Regions from separate parts of the Paenibacillus sp. FSL H7-0942 genome, predicted to be linked through region 1. Evidence: riboswitches for the same ligand, from Rfam matches in the RefSeq annotation. Region 1 holds a riboswitch; each other region holds the start of a gene.
What was found. Region 1 has a riboswitch for cyclic di-AMP ahead of MHI48_RS10615 (C40 family peptidase). Riboswitches for the same ligand answer to the same signal wherever they lie in the genome.
Positions count from the first base shown of each region.

Region 2: another riboswitch for cyclic di-AMP. It lies ahead of MHI48_RS07270 (hypothetical protein); the one in region 1 lies ahead of MHI48_RS10615 (C40 family peptidase).
Region 3: another riboswitch for cyclic di-AMP. It lies ahead of MHI48_RS00150 (3D domain-containing protein); the one in region 1 lies ahead of MHI48_RS10615 (C40 family peptidase).
Region 4: another riboswitch for cyclic di-AMP. It lies ahead of MHI48_RS17710 (3D domain-containing protein); the one in region 1 lies ahead of MHI48_RS10615 (C40 family peptidase).

Region 1 covers NZ_CP150279.1:2,331,836-2,335,365, forward strand. Annotated here, with positions in the region: gene MHI48_RS10595 (xanthine phosphoribosyltransferase) at 1-363, shown strand, start outside; gene MHI48_RS10600 (hypothetical protein) at 461-790, shown strand; gene MHI48_RS10605 (hypothetical protein) at 910-1,128, shown strand; gene MHI48_RS10610 (carboxymuconolactone decarboxylase family protein) at 1,270-1,599, shown strand; gene MHI48_RS10615 (C40 family peptidase) at 1,673-2,137, opposite strand; cyclic di-AMP (ydaO/yuaA leader) riboswitch at 2,143-2,274, opposite strand; gene pelA (pectate lyase) at 2,693-3,530, shown strand, end outside.
Region 2 covers NZ_CP150279.1:1,640,170-1,643,699, forward strand. Annotated here, with positions in the region: tRNA gene MHI48_RS07260 (tRNA-Leu) at 244-326, shown strand; gene MHI48_RS07265 (glutathione peroxidase) at 473-952, opposite strand; cyclic di-AMP (ydaO/yuaA leader) riboswitch at 1,324-1,499, shown strand; gene MHI48_RS07270 (hypothetical protein) at 1,615-2,013, shown strand; gene MHI48_RS07275 (HAD family hydrolase) at 2,188-2,871, shown strand; gene MHI48_RS07280 (Nramp family divalent metal transporter) at 3,013-3,530, opposite strand, start outside.
Region 3 covers NZ_CP150279.1:31,678-35,207, reverse strand. Annotated here, with positions in the region: gene rnmV (ribonuclease M5) at 1-271, opposite strand, end outside; gene MHI48_RS00150 (3D domain-containing protein) at 427-1,611, opposite strand; cyclic di-AMP (ydaO/yuaA leader) riboswitch at 1,885-2,138, opposite strand; gene MHI48_RS00145 (TatD family hydrolase) at 2,380-3,150, opposite strand; gene MHI48_RS00140 (HD domain-containing protein) at 3,483-3,530, opposite strand, start outside.
Region 4 covers NZ_CP150279.1:3,983,614-3,987,143, forward strand. Annotated here, with positions in the region: gene MHI48_RS17705 (polysaccharide deacetylase family protein) at 1-512, shown strand, start outside; gene MHI48_RS17710 (3D domain-containing protein) at 620-1,294, opposite strand; cyclic di-AMP (ydaO/yuaA leader) riboswitch at 1,297-1,491, opposite strand; gene MHI48_RS17715 (amino acid ABC transporter ATP-binding protein) at 1,710-2,432, opposite strand; gene MHI48_RS17720 (ABC transporter permease subunit) at 2,419-3,530, opposite strand, start outside.

The sequences.
Region 1 (3,530 bases):
GTGCCACTTGTATTCGCCCGTCGAAAAAAAACACTTCTGGCTGATCCTGATGCATACTGTGAACGTGTACCGTCCTTTACCAAAGGAATTGTAACTGATATTATGGTATCCCGCGAGTTCATTCATGAGAATGACCGCATTTTGTTTATTGATGATATTATTGCCAATGGAGATGCCGCTCGTGGCGTCATCAAAATTATCGAGCGTTCCGGTGCGGAACTCGTCGGATTCGGCGTTGTGGTCGAGAAAAGTTTTCAGGCGGGGGCACGCACGATTCGTGAACAGGGTATTCCGGTGGAAGCCTTGGTACGCATTCGTTCCCTGAATGATGGAACAGTACAATTTGACGATAACGAAATGTGACATTTTAAAGGAATAGGGCCTATTTTTTGAACTATGCCTTTGCATGACCGCCGATTTCATTTATAATGGGGTTATGTTAGGGAGAGGAGGCAACACCATGGGGAACCAACCGGCAACAGAACAATTTTTTAATGATAAGCTGGCGGAATCGAAAGTTCATTTTGAACGTGCCCTGGATTGTAAACATACGGAATTCGATGACCTTTATCCCTATATGATTGAACATCCTCAATTTTTCTGGTACAAACGCTATGTTGCCTGGTCAGAATTACTGACGATTGTAGGCTTGTGCGAAGAGTTGTCCTTCTCTTGGAAAGAACAATTTACACCGCATCAAGTGGAGTACCTTGAAGAACGTGTGATGTCCGCCAAAGTGCTTGATTTTTGGTTCGAGAAGAACGACAGCAAAGAGCACGCGCAGCGGTAACTTTCAGTCGGGACATAATTTCGAATGACATGACAGTCCAATACAGTCACGTGAGACCTAAATGACTTTTCATTTAGGTCTCTTTTTGTAAATAAATTTGAAATATAGGAGCCATGAAGATGATTAGTGATACAGAATTGGACGCCCTGCGTCTGTCAGGTGAGAAAGTTAGAGTCGTACGGGACGAGCTGGAATCGAACGACGTGAAGGGGATTGTGGTTGCCTGGGATGGCGAGCAGGTACTTATCCGTCGTCAGAATCGACGTGTCGTTAAGCTGGACCGAGGTTACAGCTATCAGCTGTTCAGCGAGCCGCGCCAGAGTCCACTTAGTGAGTAACAGCTGATAATTATGGCAGGGCCATGAGCTTTAAATGTTTGGAATTACCATGATTTCTTGGCATAATTGGCTCACTCGGGAGAGAAGATAGGTACAGTGAGGAAGATCTGTAACTATAGCCGAGAGGGTGTGCTACAAGCCATGACATTGATGAATGATAAAGTTCATGCCTACAAGGATCAGATTGGAGCATTAAGCGATGTGCTGCCAGGTGTGGTGAAGTCGTATCATGAGTTTACCGGAGAATGTTTCCAACCTGGTGTGATTGATGCGAAGACAAAACAGCTAATTGCGCTTGGCATTGGATTATTCGCCAACAATGAGGTGTGTACCTTCTACCATGTAGAAGAAGCCCGTGCTAAGGGCGCAACAGATCAGGAGATTATGGAGACCGTAGCCGTGGCTGGAGCTGTTGGAGGAGGACATGCCCTGTCTCAGGGTGCGATGCGAGTGCAGAAGGCGCTGCATTAGTAAGCAATGCAACATACATTTTTAAGTGCAAAAAAGGCATCCGGTTAATAACCGATGCCTTTTTGTATGTGAATCACATTTTACCTAGCATTTTATCATACATAAACTGTCCAGTTACCCGACGTGCTGTTACATAACGATCATTGAAGTATGGATTCGATAACTTCGTGATGCTTACACCTTTACTGCTGGAGGCATGAGCGAATTGTCCGCCGCCGATATATACACCTGTATGTGAAATGCCTTTGCCTGTTGTATTAAAGAACACCAGATCACCTGTCCGAACATTGCTCTTGGATACGGGAGTACCTGCTTTGGCTTGCTGCTGCGAAGTACGTGGCAATTCAATGCTGTATTTGTTGAAAAGATATCTCATAAAACCAGAACAGTCGAAGCCGGCTACAGTTGTGCCACCCCATTTGTAAGGAATACCTGTCATGTTGTTCACTACGGAGTTGATACTGCTTGCCTCTGTGCTTGTTGCCCCGGATGTAAATAATACAGCTGCTCCAAAAATGGAGATAATCAGTTTTTTCAAAATCAATGTTCTCCCTTCGATGCCTACGGAGTTAGCTAAGGGTTCGGTAGAAGGTTCCCTATATTTCCTATGTATAAGAATAATTCACCCAAATTGGTTCCCCCGTTTTCAAACATGAAACTCGGCAATGAATAATTAAGTTTTTGTAACTATTTGAAACTATATTGCATAAATGCGTAATTGTCAAACCCATTTAAAACCCTTCGTAATACCTCAATGTTAGCGGAATTAAGGTTTTTATATGAAAGAAGGGATCAAGTTTGGGTATCATTCATGACAAAAACGTCATTATTGGTTCGTTTAAGACGAATTTGGATAAATAAATAGGTTTGTCATGAGTTAAAAGAACTATCCCGTTATGTAGAATTAGAGAGATTATATTCATTAAGTTGCATATATTGACAAAAATCGATTTTTTGCATATTATCTGATTATCCAATCCACATATTGGATGAAAATTGATTTTATTATGCGATAAATACAAATAAAGGAGGTTTGGGGCGTATATCATACGTAAAGTAGAAGTGGAAGATTTATAAAAACGAACATAGGAGAGTGTTACATTTGAAAGCGAAGAAAATAATTACTTTTGTCCTGGCATGTACGATGGTGTTCTCAGTAGTTGGAATGGCAGTTCTCCCTGTAGGGACGGTATCTGCTGCAGATGCGTCGGGTACTACAGCGAGTATTTCTGATATTTTGAAGAACCAGCTGCCGGATGGAGGTTGGAGAAAAGATTATAAACAGACAAGTGGAGAGTGGGCAAAGTCCACGATAGACAACAAGGCTACATACTCAGAAATTAGAAGATTGGCGAAGGAATTTAAAAAGACGAATGATCCGCGTTACTCCACAGCTGCAATCAAAGGAATTAACTTTTTGATCAACATGCAGTATTCAAACGGCGGGTGGCCACAAGTTTACCAAAGCTCCGGATACCACAAGCACATCACTTACAATGATGATGCCATGATTAATGTAATGATCATGCTGGATGAAGTAGCAGCACGAAAAGGTGATTTCTCATTTATCGACAGCACACTTGCTAACCGCAGTAAAAATTCAGTTGCCAAAGGTGTGGAGGCGATTCTGAATACACAGGTCGTTTCAGGTGGTAAGCTGACAGCATGGGGACAACAACATGATTCCAGCTCTCTTAAACCAGCGAGCGCAAGAATCTACGAAGTGCCATCACTGACAGCTGGAGAGAGTGTAACGATTGTTAAATTTCTGAAAACCAGACCTGCTAACGCTAAAATTACCGCATCCATTAAAGGAGCGGAGGCTTGGTTTAACAAAGTGAAAATTACGGGTTACAAGTATGAAAGAGCTAATGGAGATAGTAAAATTATCGCTGATTCCAAAGCTGCACCAATTTGGGCACGCTTCTATG
Region 2 (3,530 bases), 690 kb from region 1:
TTTATTTTGCGAAGTGCAGGGAGGACTATATATAAGGAAGGACTATATATAAATGAACCAACAAGATCGGCTCTTACCTAAAGAGAGGGGATCAAATCTAATCATATGCAGTTCATGGGTAATGATGACGAGATTATGCGATTTTTGATGAAAATGCCTAGCTGAAAAAGAAGTATTAAAAAATACTTTACTTTTAGTTCTGAACCCGGTATAATCAATTCTGTTGCCGATTATTTACGACATGCGGTCGTGGTGGAATGGCAGACACGCTATCTTGAGGGGGTAGTGGGCGTATGCCCGTGGAGGTTCGAGTCCTCTCGACCGCATCATATGAACGATTAAAAAGCAGCTTTCCATTAATGGGAAGCTGCTTTTTTTGTCTTTTTCGAACAGTATGACATCTGGGTTGAAAAAAGGCCATCCATTACCGGAGGAATGTTGCTCTACCTACCGGCTACGGGTGGCCTGTGTATTATTTTTGCAGCAAATTCTTGATATCTTCTTCAATCTTGTCCGGTGTTGTTTTGGGAGCATAACGTTTAATGACCTGTCCGTTCTGATTCACCAGGAATTTGGTGAAATTCCATTTGATTGCTTTGGAGCCGAGCAGGCCAGGAGCTTCTGTGCTAAGGTGTTGGAAAAGAGGGTGAGCGCTTGAACCGTTCACATCAATTTTCTCAAACATGGGGAAGCTCACGCCATAATTCATCTGACAGAACTCGGCAATATCGTCGGAAGATCCTTTTTCCTGTGCAAACTGGTTGCTTGGGAAACCAAGAACTTCAAATGGAGCATCTTGAAATTTGTCTTGCAATTCTTGCAGACCTTTGAATTGAGGGGTAAGGCCGCATGAGCTTGCCGTATTCACAATCAGGAGCACTTTGTCACGGTAGTCGGACATTTCAACTTCTTGACCGCGAAGGGTATTCACTTTGTAATCGTAGACTGTCATCTAAATCGCCTCCATTTATTTACTCTTATATCTTCTATTATATTGGTTGCAATTAAATATTGCAAAACTAATATGGTGTTAAAAGAATCAAAACAGGCAAGTTGTGCAGAATACGTGAATGAATTGCGAAGTGATTTACGCCAGAGTGAGAATTAGATAGCCTTGAAGAGATAGATAGAGTATAACTTTGTTGTAAGCGTTATTATGGACAGGAATTGGCAAAAATCTGCCGATTTGGTGATCTGGGCGGACTTTACACCGACATGGCACGGGTGTATGATTCATAACGTAATTTCAATTTAAACTAAATTGTACTTGAAAAACGAAACAAACGATAATATCGCTCGATCTTACCTTAAGATATACGAACGATGTTTTAATCGCTGAGTTTCCATTCATTAATGAATGGGAAACGGGGGAACCAACGGAATGCGCTGTCCAGGACAGTGGGCATTCATGGGGTGAATTTTCCGGTGACAGCCGGAAATAGGGCGACTCTCGCGCCCGAATCCGTCAGCTAACCTCGTAAGCGTTAAAGGGAGAGGCAACAAGCCGTACGCTGGTTCATGGTGTTTTCGCCATGGGTTATTTAAGAAGCGTTCGGGAGGCCTTGGTCCCCCACGCTTCTTTTTTGTTGTCTTTTCACGCCAAGGGAGGAACGAATGATGGATACTGAGATGATCTTAGTGACTGCTCCAAATGAAGCAGGACGTAAATTTATCAAATTGCTGATGTACAAAAAAATGCCGTTTGCCGTTCTAACCAACAGTGCAGGGGAAGAGCGCAGACTCCGTAGAATCGGAGTAGAACATGTCATTCGCATGAATACGGCTGCAGCTCAAAAATGGTTTTTGCCGCAGGGAAGCGTAGGCAACGTGTTTATTTTTGAAAACAGCCTGAATCTGACCTGTCGTTATTTACAGATCTGTCGTTCATGGACATCGAAATCCCTGTGCGTCATTACGGAGCAGAGTCATCCTAAGGGCATCTATCGGGGCATGGGCGCAGACCGGATTGTATATTCGCTCAATGGGGAAGTTGGCTTTCTCCTCAATGGTTAATGCCATAGCTTCTGATTGCTCAGGTGTAAGGTGCCTGTTATAATTGAATGTATTAGAATCAATTTCAGAATTCACTCAAGGTATTATGAAATTGATTCATCGATAAACGGAAGTTTGAGGAGACTCATGCAGGATGGTGAGTCTTCTTTTTTATGCTTACAAGGAGGAATTGGCGTGCCGGATGTAGGTGGATTGAAATGGTTGTTTTTTGATGTTGGAGATACGCTGGTGGATGAATGGGAGCCGGTTGATGATATTATCGGACAGTTTGTCCGTGAAGCTTGTGCTTTGGGGTATCCGGTGACAATTGAGGCGGTACGCGAACTGTTCGCGAGTTGTTACCGAAAATATGAGCAATGGCCTATGAGAGTGGCGATTCGCACATTCGTTGAAGACGAGGGGCATCAGAAACAGATTCAGGACAAGCTGAAGTTTCAAAAAGATCTTGAACGTCCTTTTCCTTCAGCGGATTCCGTTCTTCAGCAGTTGTCACGGCATTATCGCATTGGCATTATTGCCAATCAGAGTCCTGGAACGGAAGAGAGACTGGAAAGCTATGGCTTGCGGAAGTATGTTGATGTTCTGGCATGTTCGGCTGAAGAAGGAGTGTCTAAGCCAGACCCTGAGTTATACGCTGTGGCCTTGAAGCAGGCCGGTTGTGAACCGGAGGAAGCCGTCATGATCGGCGATCGGATCGATAACGACATTATACCTGCTCGGAAGCTGGGCATGCGTACGATTCGAATTATGCAGGGTTACGGAAGATTCCAGCCAGAACTATCGGATGACAAACGTGCGGATTGGACCGTTGATTCATTGGATCAACTCTTGCCGTTACTGATACCAAATCAGGATTAGATGCAGATGGTTGTTTATTGGAGTTTGAGTTTTACTATAAAAGGAAACATGTTGCTGTATTGCAACAATAAAGGCTGATCAACTGGGTATAAAATACCGGAGTTGATCAGCCTTTTTAGTATTTAGCCAATTAAAATGAGATTAGAATAACCGAATCGTCTGAATGATCAGATATACATTCAGCACAACGATAATCGCGGCAATGACCCATGAGATGATTTTGAGCCACAATTTGTTGGCGAATGCACCCATGCTTTTTTTATCACTTGTGAACATCACCAGGGGAATTACAGCAAAGGGCAATTGAAGCGACAGCACGACCTGGCTCAAAATGAGCAGTTCTTCTGTGCCATGTTCTCCTGCAATGGCTGTCACAATTACCGCCGGGATGATGGCGATCAGACGTGTGACCAGTCTGCGTAGCCAAGCCGGAATTCGAATGTTCAGGAAACCTTCCATAACGATCTGTCCAGCGAGTGTACCTGTAAGGGTAGAGTTCTGACCTGATGCTAACAGCGCCACACCGAACAGGATACTTGCAACCGTAGTGCCCAATAGAGGTGTCAGCAGATGATAGGCATCAGCGATCTCAGCAACCTGCGTCATACCAGCACTGTGAAATACAGCGGCAGATACAATCAGGATGGCTGCATTGATGA
Region 3 (3,530 bases), 2.3 Mb from region 1:
CAATGTCCCCTTTGCGCGTTGCATCGGCTTCCGGGATGAAGGCATGTTTGCAGCCTGGCACCTTGTTCGCGATAATTTTTCGAATGCGTTCGCCAGCATGATCCGGATCTGTCAGTACAATGACTCCCCGTCTCTCCTGAGCAAGCGCAATCCGCTTCAGAATGCGTTGGTTGATTGCTGATCCACCTGTTTCTATGGTATCGGCTTCCACGGCCCGACGGATAGCTACCGTATCGTCACGGCCTTCCACCACAATGACTTCTTTTATCATGTTCCATTTCTTCCTTTCTAACGCAAAAAGAAGAGGAATATCCTCTTCTCTGCCAAACGGCGGGGGAGACTGAATTCAGACTCCTCCGCCGCATATTCCGCATGAATCATTCATGCAACTATTTTATAGCATTCCCATTTCAAAGTAAAACGATTTTAGTTCGCTTCCGGCTTCACCGGACCGATCACGTAGACCGTCTTGCCTTTCTTACGTCCAAAATTCAGGGCATGCTTCACACTGTCATAATACACATCAATTTTGTTGCCTTTAATGGCACCGCCTGTATCTTCCGCACGACGGAATCCCAGACCTTCGATATATACCCACCAGCCAATTGGAATGACTTTGGGATCAACCGCAATGGTGCGTCCTTCCGTTACACGAGTACCGGAAGCTGTTTTAGTTCCAATGCCAGGCTCTTCGGAAGAGTAAGCAGTCATGGATACATTTTTAAGTACTTTGGAGTATTTAAAAGAAGTCCCGGATACGGTAATCACTTTGCTGCCCGAGGCAGATGTTTTCTTCGAATTCGTTGTTGTAGCCTTTTTGGTTGTTGACGTTTGAGCAGATACGGTCTGAATCTCAGGTTCCTTCACGACCGGTTTTGCTTTGGTGCCGACAGCGATCACTTTATCTACACGATTATTCGCGACAGATTTGCCGACCATTTTTTTGGAGACCAATTCTCCATCCTGAAATACCTTTTCGATATGCTGTACAATTGTGCCTTCTTTGCCGTTCACAACGACACGGTTATCCCCTTTGTACAAGCTAGGGTCAGCCGTTTTAATGACTTTGTAAGCGATCGGTTGCTCTACATCCACTGTACGCTTTGTTACGCGCACTACACGGATCTTCATCTCCGCTTTGATCGCAGTTCCAAGCGCCGGATACACTTTATCATTACTTTCAACTTGAATACCTGATTTTTGAATTGCATCTTCTACCGATGAATCGGTTGTATACAGAGTCTTGGTGTCTCCGTCTGCCGTAATGTTAACTGGAACGGCCCGCTCAATAACGATTCGGTCTCCATCTGTAATCGCCCCATTCATGGACATGGATACCTTATCGTGAGGGCTGACTGTGATCGACTGCTCCTCCAGCATTTCCTGAAGCATTCCTGTACGAGTCTCTACCACCTGAGCTTTGCCATCAATAACCAGCGAAATTTGTTTCCCGGCCTGACCGTAAACGACTAACAAGATCATGATTGTAAGCGCAATTGAGAAAATCGCGATCAATGCCATTTGACGCATGTTCTCATGCTTCCACCGCAACGCGAAAGACTTACTGGATGATCGTGACTCATGGGTCTCTTCTGGTTGGAATGTGCCCACTTCTCCGTCCTCCTTCATAGCCTCGCCGTCTAAAGTAATGCATGATGTCTTTGACGTGACTATACCAAATTTTCTACAGAACACAGATTGGACCAACATAATCCGGTTCTGCACCATGAATCAATCTTCGCAACATGATGTCATCCTCCTGAATACCTACCGTATGATGACAATATTTCTTTTATTCAAAAACAAAAAAGCCAAAGAAAGAGTGTAAGAGGAACTCTTTCGTGGCTTCCGAATGATTTTGAATATCGGAAATTCATGCACGAGGTTGCCTCTCTTTTTCCGCTTGCGAGGTTAGCTGTCGGGTTCGGGCGAAAGAGAGCCGCCCTATCTTGGGTCACCCGCTCATGGCGGACGCCCTTGAATTCACCCCGAGACCCAAAGAAGAAATCAAATACGGCTTCGCAGTTCCCTTCGCTGCTTTTGGGTCAGCGAACGTTGCGCATCGGCCAAATACACCGATGTTTAAGCCCTATTGGTTCCCCCGCTCTCCGTTAACGGAGACTCAGCGAGACTGATTCATGAAAGTAATGTTGTTTCATCGGAAAGTGTCCCTTTGTTCATCCCCCGAACATCTGTCCAATTTTCCGCACAACAATTCACTGAAAAGATGATATCCTGTTTTGATGCATGTTGTAAAGCGTTGATCAAGTACGTTTTTCTGAATATTTGGTTAAAATATTGTAATATTCTTGATTTATTTGGATCAAAGGGCAAATTACCTCCGCTTACCTGCCTTTTTCACCTCATTTGCTCGTTTTTTTAACGAATCCCAAATCGTTCCATGGCATTTTTGGTTGTTATTGCAGCAATTTCCTCCACCGAAATGCCTTTAATTTCCGCAGCTGCCTCTGCAACCAGACGTACATGCGCTGTCTCATTTCGCTTCCCACGATAAGGGTGCGGTGTCAAATATGGAGCATCTGTTTCAATGAAAAACCGGTCCATAGGAACCTTCTCCAGCACCTCTTTGGGTTGCTTTGCATTTTTGAATGTGATCGGTCCTCCGAAGGAGAGATGGAAGCCCATATCGAGGCAACTTTTTGCTGTTTCCCAGCTGCCCGAGAACGAGTGCATCACACCACCAACTTCACTCGCCTTCTCTTCACGCAAAATTCTTATGATATCCTCATGCGCATCCCGATTATGGATGACAATTGGCATGTTCACTTCACGCGCCAAAGCAATTTGTTGTCGTAATACGCGATGCTGTATTTCTTTTGGTGAAGTATCCCAGTGATAATCCAATCCAATCTCACCGATCGCAACCACTTTTTCATGCTTGCATAAAGATGCAATCCACTCCAAATCGCCCTCCTGCATTGTGATCGCATCTACAGGATGCCACCCTACAGCTGCATATATAAAGTCATATGTTTCAGCGAGTTTCATTGTGGTTGGAATTGTCTCCCGGTTAAAGCCAATGTTGATCATGCGACCAACTCCTGCATCCACAGCACGCTGAATCATGTCCTCGCGGTCCTCGTCGAATTGTGGTGCATCCAGATGTGTATGTGTGTCGAACAGCATCATGTCTGTATCTCCCTTCATGTCGAAATAACGACTATCTTCTTTTTCAAAATCCAATTTGTAAAATTCAATAATTCAATGACTCATACATAAAACATTTTGGGTATCTGTGTATTACATCATTACGTTTGTTTCTTCACAACTACAATATATAGAAGATATAAGGATATTCTGATCTATATATTGCTAATTGTGCTCATTCTGCCTGCTTGCATTTACAAAATTATGTCGATCTACATATACTCCCCATTAAAGCAGATTACTGTATCATGGAAAATAGCTCTTTTAGAAAGTGTTTTGATATCGAAATTCTTCATCGGATTATACCCACACGATTACAAGAAATAGGGGCGTATATGTGACGGTAATTCGTGAATAATCGC
Region 4 (3,530 bases), 1.7 Mb from region 1:
TCAGAGCTACATTCTTCATCGTGGGTAGTCGTGCTGAGAAACATCCGGATCTGGTGAAACGCATCGTTAAGGAAGGGCATATGGTTGGTAATCACAGCTACAATCATCCTGAATTCAGTAAACTGTCGATGAATGCCTTTCGCAAACAAATTTTACATACCGGGGATATTATCCAACGTTTGGCAGGATATACGCCCAAGATGATTCGGCCACCTTATGGAGACATTAATGAAGAACAGCTGAGATGGGCTGCCAAACAACACTATAGCATTGTGAACTGGAACGTAGACTCCCTGGACTGGAAAGGCCTTTCAAAGGAACAGGTGAAAGATAACATTCTTTCTGCCGTAAAACCCGGCTCCATCGTTCTGCAACATGCTGGAGGCGGTGTAGGGTCAAACCTGAACGGCACGATTGAGGCTTTGCCTGAAATTATTGAGGAACTACGTAATCGGGGATATGAACTGGTCACCTTGGACGAAATGCTGGGATTGCCCAAGGCCAAAGATTAAGATGACCGTGGTAGAAATAAATGAGAATATTAAAAGGGTGCTGTTCAATCGCGAATTAGCGACTGGCAGACACCCTGTTTGAATTCATTTTAAATGTTCTTTTCTCTCTACTTCAGAATGTACAGCTCGATATCCTGAAAACCAAATGAGCTTACAGACTGTTTGCTACCCGGGATAAAGATATCAATCCGGTGACCTTTGATTGCACCGCCCACATCCCGCGCTGTGGCTACAAAAGCCTGTTTTGGCAATCCTGGATGGCTGTGACCAGTTACCAGTACTTTGGTTCCAAGTGGAATTACACTTGGATCAACTGCAATCGTACCCAGTTCAAGGTCATTTCCGAAATAATCGACTGCACCCCAGCCTCCATTTTCAGACGGATCTGCAGAGTATGCCGTTGCTTTTACGTTCACAGCTTTGCTGTAATCGAATGTTTTACCCCAGGCTTGAACAACTTTGTTATCTGCGTTGACGTCCAAGCTTGCTGTAGTAACAGTCTTCGCTTGGGTCTTGCTCTCCGTTGCCGCAGCGGCTGCTACATTGTTTGCCTTACCGGGAATCGTAATTTTCAAACCACCATAAATGTTGTAAGCCGAAATGTCGTTGTTTGCTTTAATTAACGTGTTGAGTGCTACTCCATATTGTTTTGATAAGGTGTAGAAGGTATCCCCTTCTTTGGCCACATGAACTGAATCGGCGTGAGCCGGAACGGCTTGAATGAGCATTGCTGTTGTCATTAATGCTACTGCTGTTTTGGCTATACGTTTCTTGTTAATCATGGTCTTCCTCCCTCATTGTGCCTGCGAAGTTAGTTGTCGGATTCGGATGAGGAGCCCACCCTATAGGTTCTTCGTTACATTTGAAACGTTATGTACCCAATTCACCCCAAGCAGTGTGCTGTAGATCTTCCCCCTGCACAATCTGCATCGTTACATCCCCCGCACTCCCTATCCGGAAGTTTCGGCAGAGTTCAATATATCACAATTTTGTAACCTGAACTTGTAGTAATTCTTACCAAATGGTTTTTAGCATGTAAGCATTTGTAAGAATACTGGTTAATTCAGAAAGTTTGGTTGACCCGATTCCTTTATATTTGGTAACAGAATAGTTACTTTTCCGAATCCATACGTCATTATTATCCATAAAAAATAGCGTTACCGACTCGAAGTCAGTAACGCTATTTGATCACATCGTTTAGAGTACTTTCGCAAGAAAATCACGTGTACGTGAATTTTTGGGTGCTCCAAACACCTCATCAGGTGTTCCCTCTTCCACAATAACCCCGCCATCCATGAACAAGATGCGGTCTCCCACTTCACGTGCGAAACCCATCTCATGGGTTACGATGACCATCGTCATTCCGCCTTCTGCAAGACGTTTCATGACATCCAGCACTTCGCCGACCATCTCAGGGTCCAGTGCCGACGTAGGCTCGTCAAACAGCATCACATGCGGCTGCATGGCCAATGCTCTAGCAATGGCGATCCGCTGTTTCTGTCCACCAGACAGCTGATTCGGGAATGTATCTTTTTTATCGTACAAGCCCACGGTGTTAAGCAGATCAGAGGCAATTTTCTCCGCTTCCTGAGTGGATTGTTTCTTCACTTTAATCGGAGCAATCGTGATGTTTTGCTGTACCGTTTTGTGTGGGAACAGGTTGAAGTGCTGGAACACCATGCCCATTTTCTCACGAGTTGCGTTAATGTTATGCTTGGGGTCCGTGATTGACACGCCTTCAAAATCAATCTCTCCTGAGGTAGGCTGTTCCAGCAGATTCAGACAACGTAAGAAAGTACTTTTACCTGAACCGGAAGGACCGATGACCACGACAACCTCACCTTTGCCAATCGTCACGTTAATGCCCTTAAGCACATCGTTATTTCCATAAGATTTGTGTAATTGTCTAACGTCTATCACTTGCACTCAACTTCCTTTCCAGTCGTCCCAGCAGCTTGGACAAAATGAACGTCATTACAAAGTAGATGGCTGCTGCAATCAAAAATGGACTCAACCCTTGGTACGTAATGTTCTTGACTACACTTGCCTGATACATAATATCCACCATACCGATAACGGAGATAATGGAGGATTCTTTGATGATAGTTATGAATTCATTACCGATCGCTGGTAATACAGCTTTGAAGGCTTGTGGCAATATGATATAACGCATCGCGGCGCCTCTTCCCATACCTAATGAACGCGCTGCCTCCAACTGACCACGATCCACACCTTGGATACCTGCACGGAAAATCTCCGCCAGATAGGCACCACTATTGATTGAAAGTGTAATGATACCTGCCTGAAGTGCAGTGAAGTTAATGCCAAAGCTCAGGGAAAAACCATAGTAAATAATCATCAACTGTACCAACATCGGTGTGCCACGGATCACTTCAACGTAAGCCGTACCGATCCAGCGCAAGATTGCAGCGTCATGCAAACGGAACAAACAGATGATCAATCCAATAATTACCCCGAAGATAACCCCAAGTGCAGACAACAGAAGTGTGTATCCTACACCTGTAGCATAGAAACTTTTGTACTCCCAGAATACTTGGAAAATATTTTGTGATTTGTTCGCTTTATCCGCCATCAAGAGGCTGGCGTCCGTCACCATCTGATTGATTTTATCTTCGCTTTTCAGTCGCTCCAGTGTTCCATTTACTGCAGCTAGCAGCTCGGTATTACCTTTACGAATCCCGATTGCCGCTTCTGCTTGCTCTTCGTCCGGAACAGCAGCAGCAAGTCCAATGATATCGTCCAGATAACCTACAGCAACGGTATCTTCAACGATTGCCGCGTCAATGCGTTTTGTTTGCAGTTGAAGCACGATATCCGAGATTTTATCCAGCGCAGTAAGCTTCGCTCCTGGAATACTCTGTCCGATCGTTTCCTGAATGGAGCCTTTCTGAACGCCAATCTTCGCATTTTCAAGTTCTGCCATGGTTGGATATTTGTCTTTATCCACATTCCGAACCATAATCACTTGTTTTGATTTATAATAGGTGTCGGAAAAAT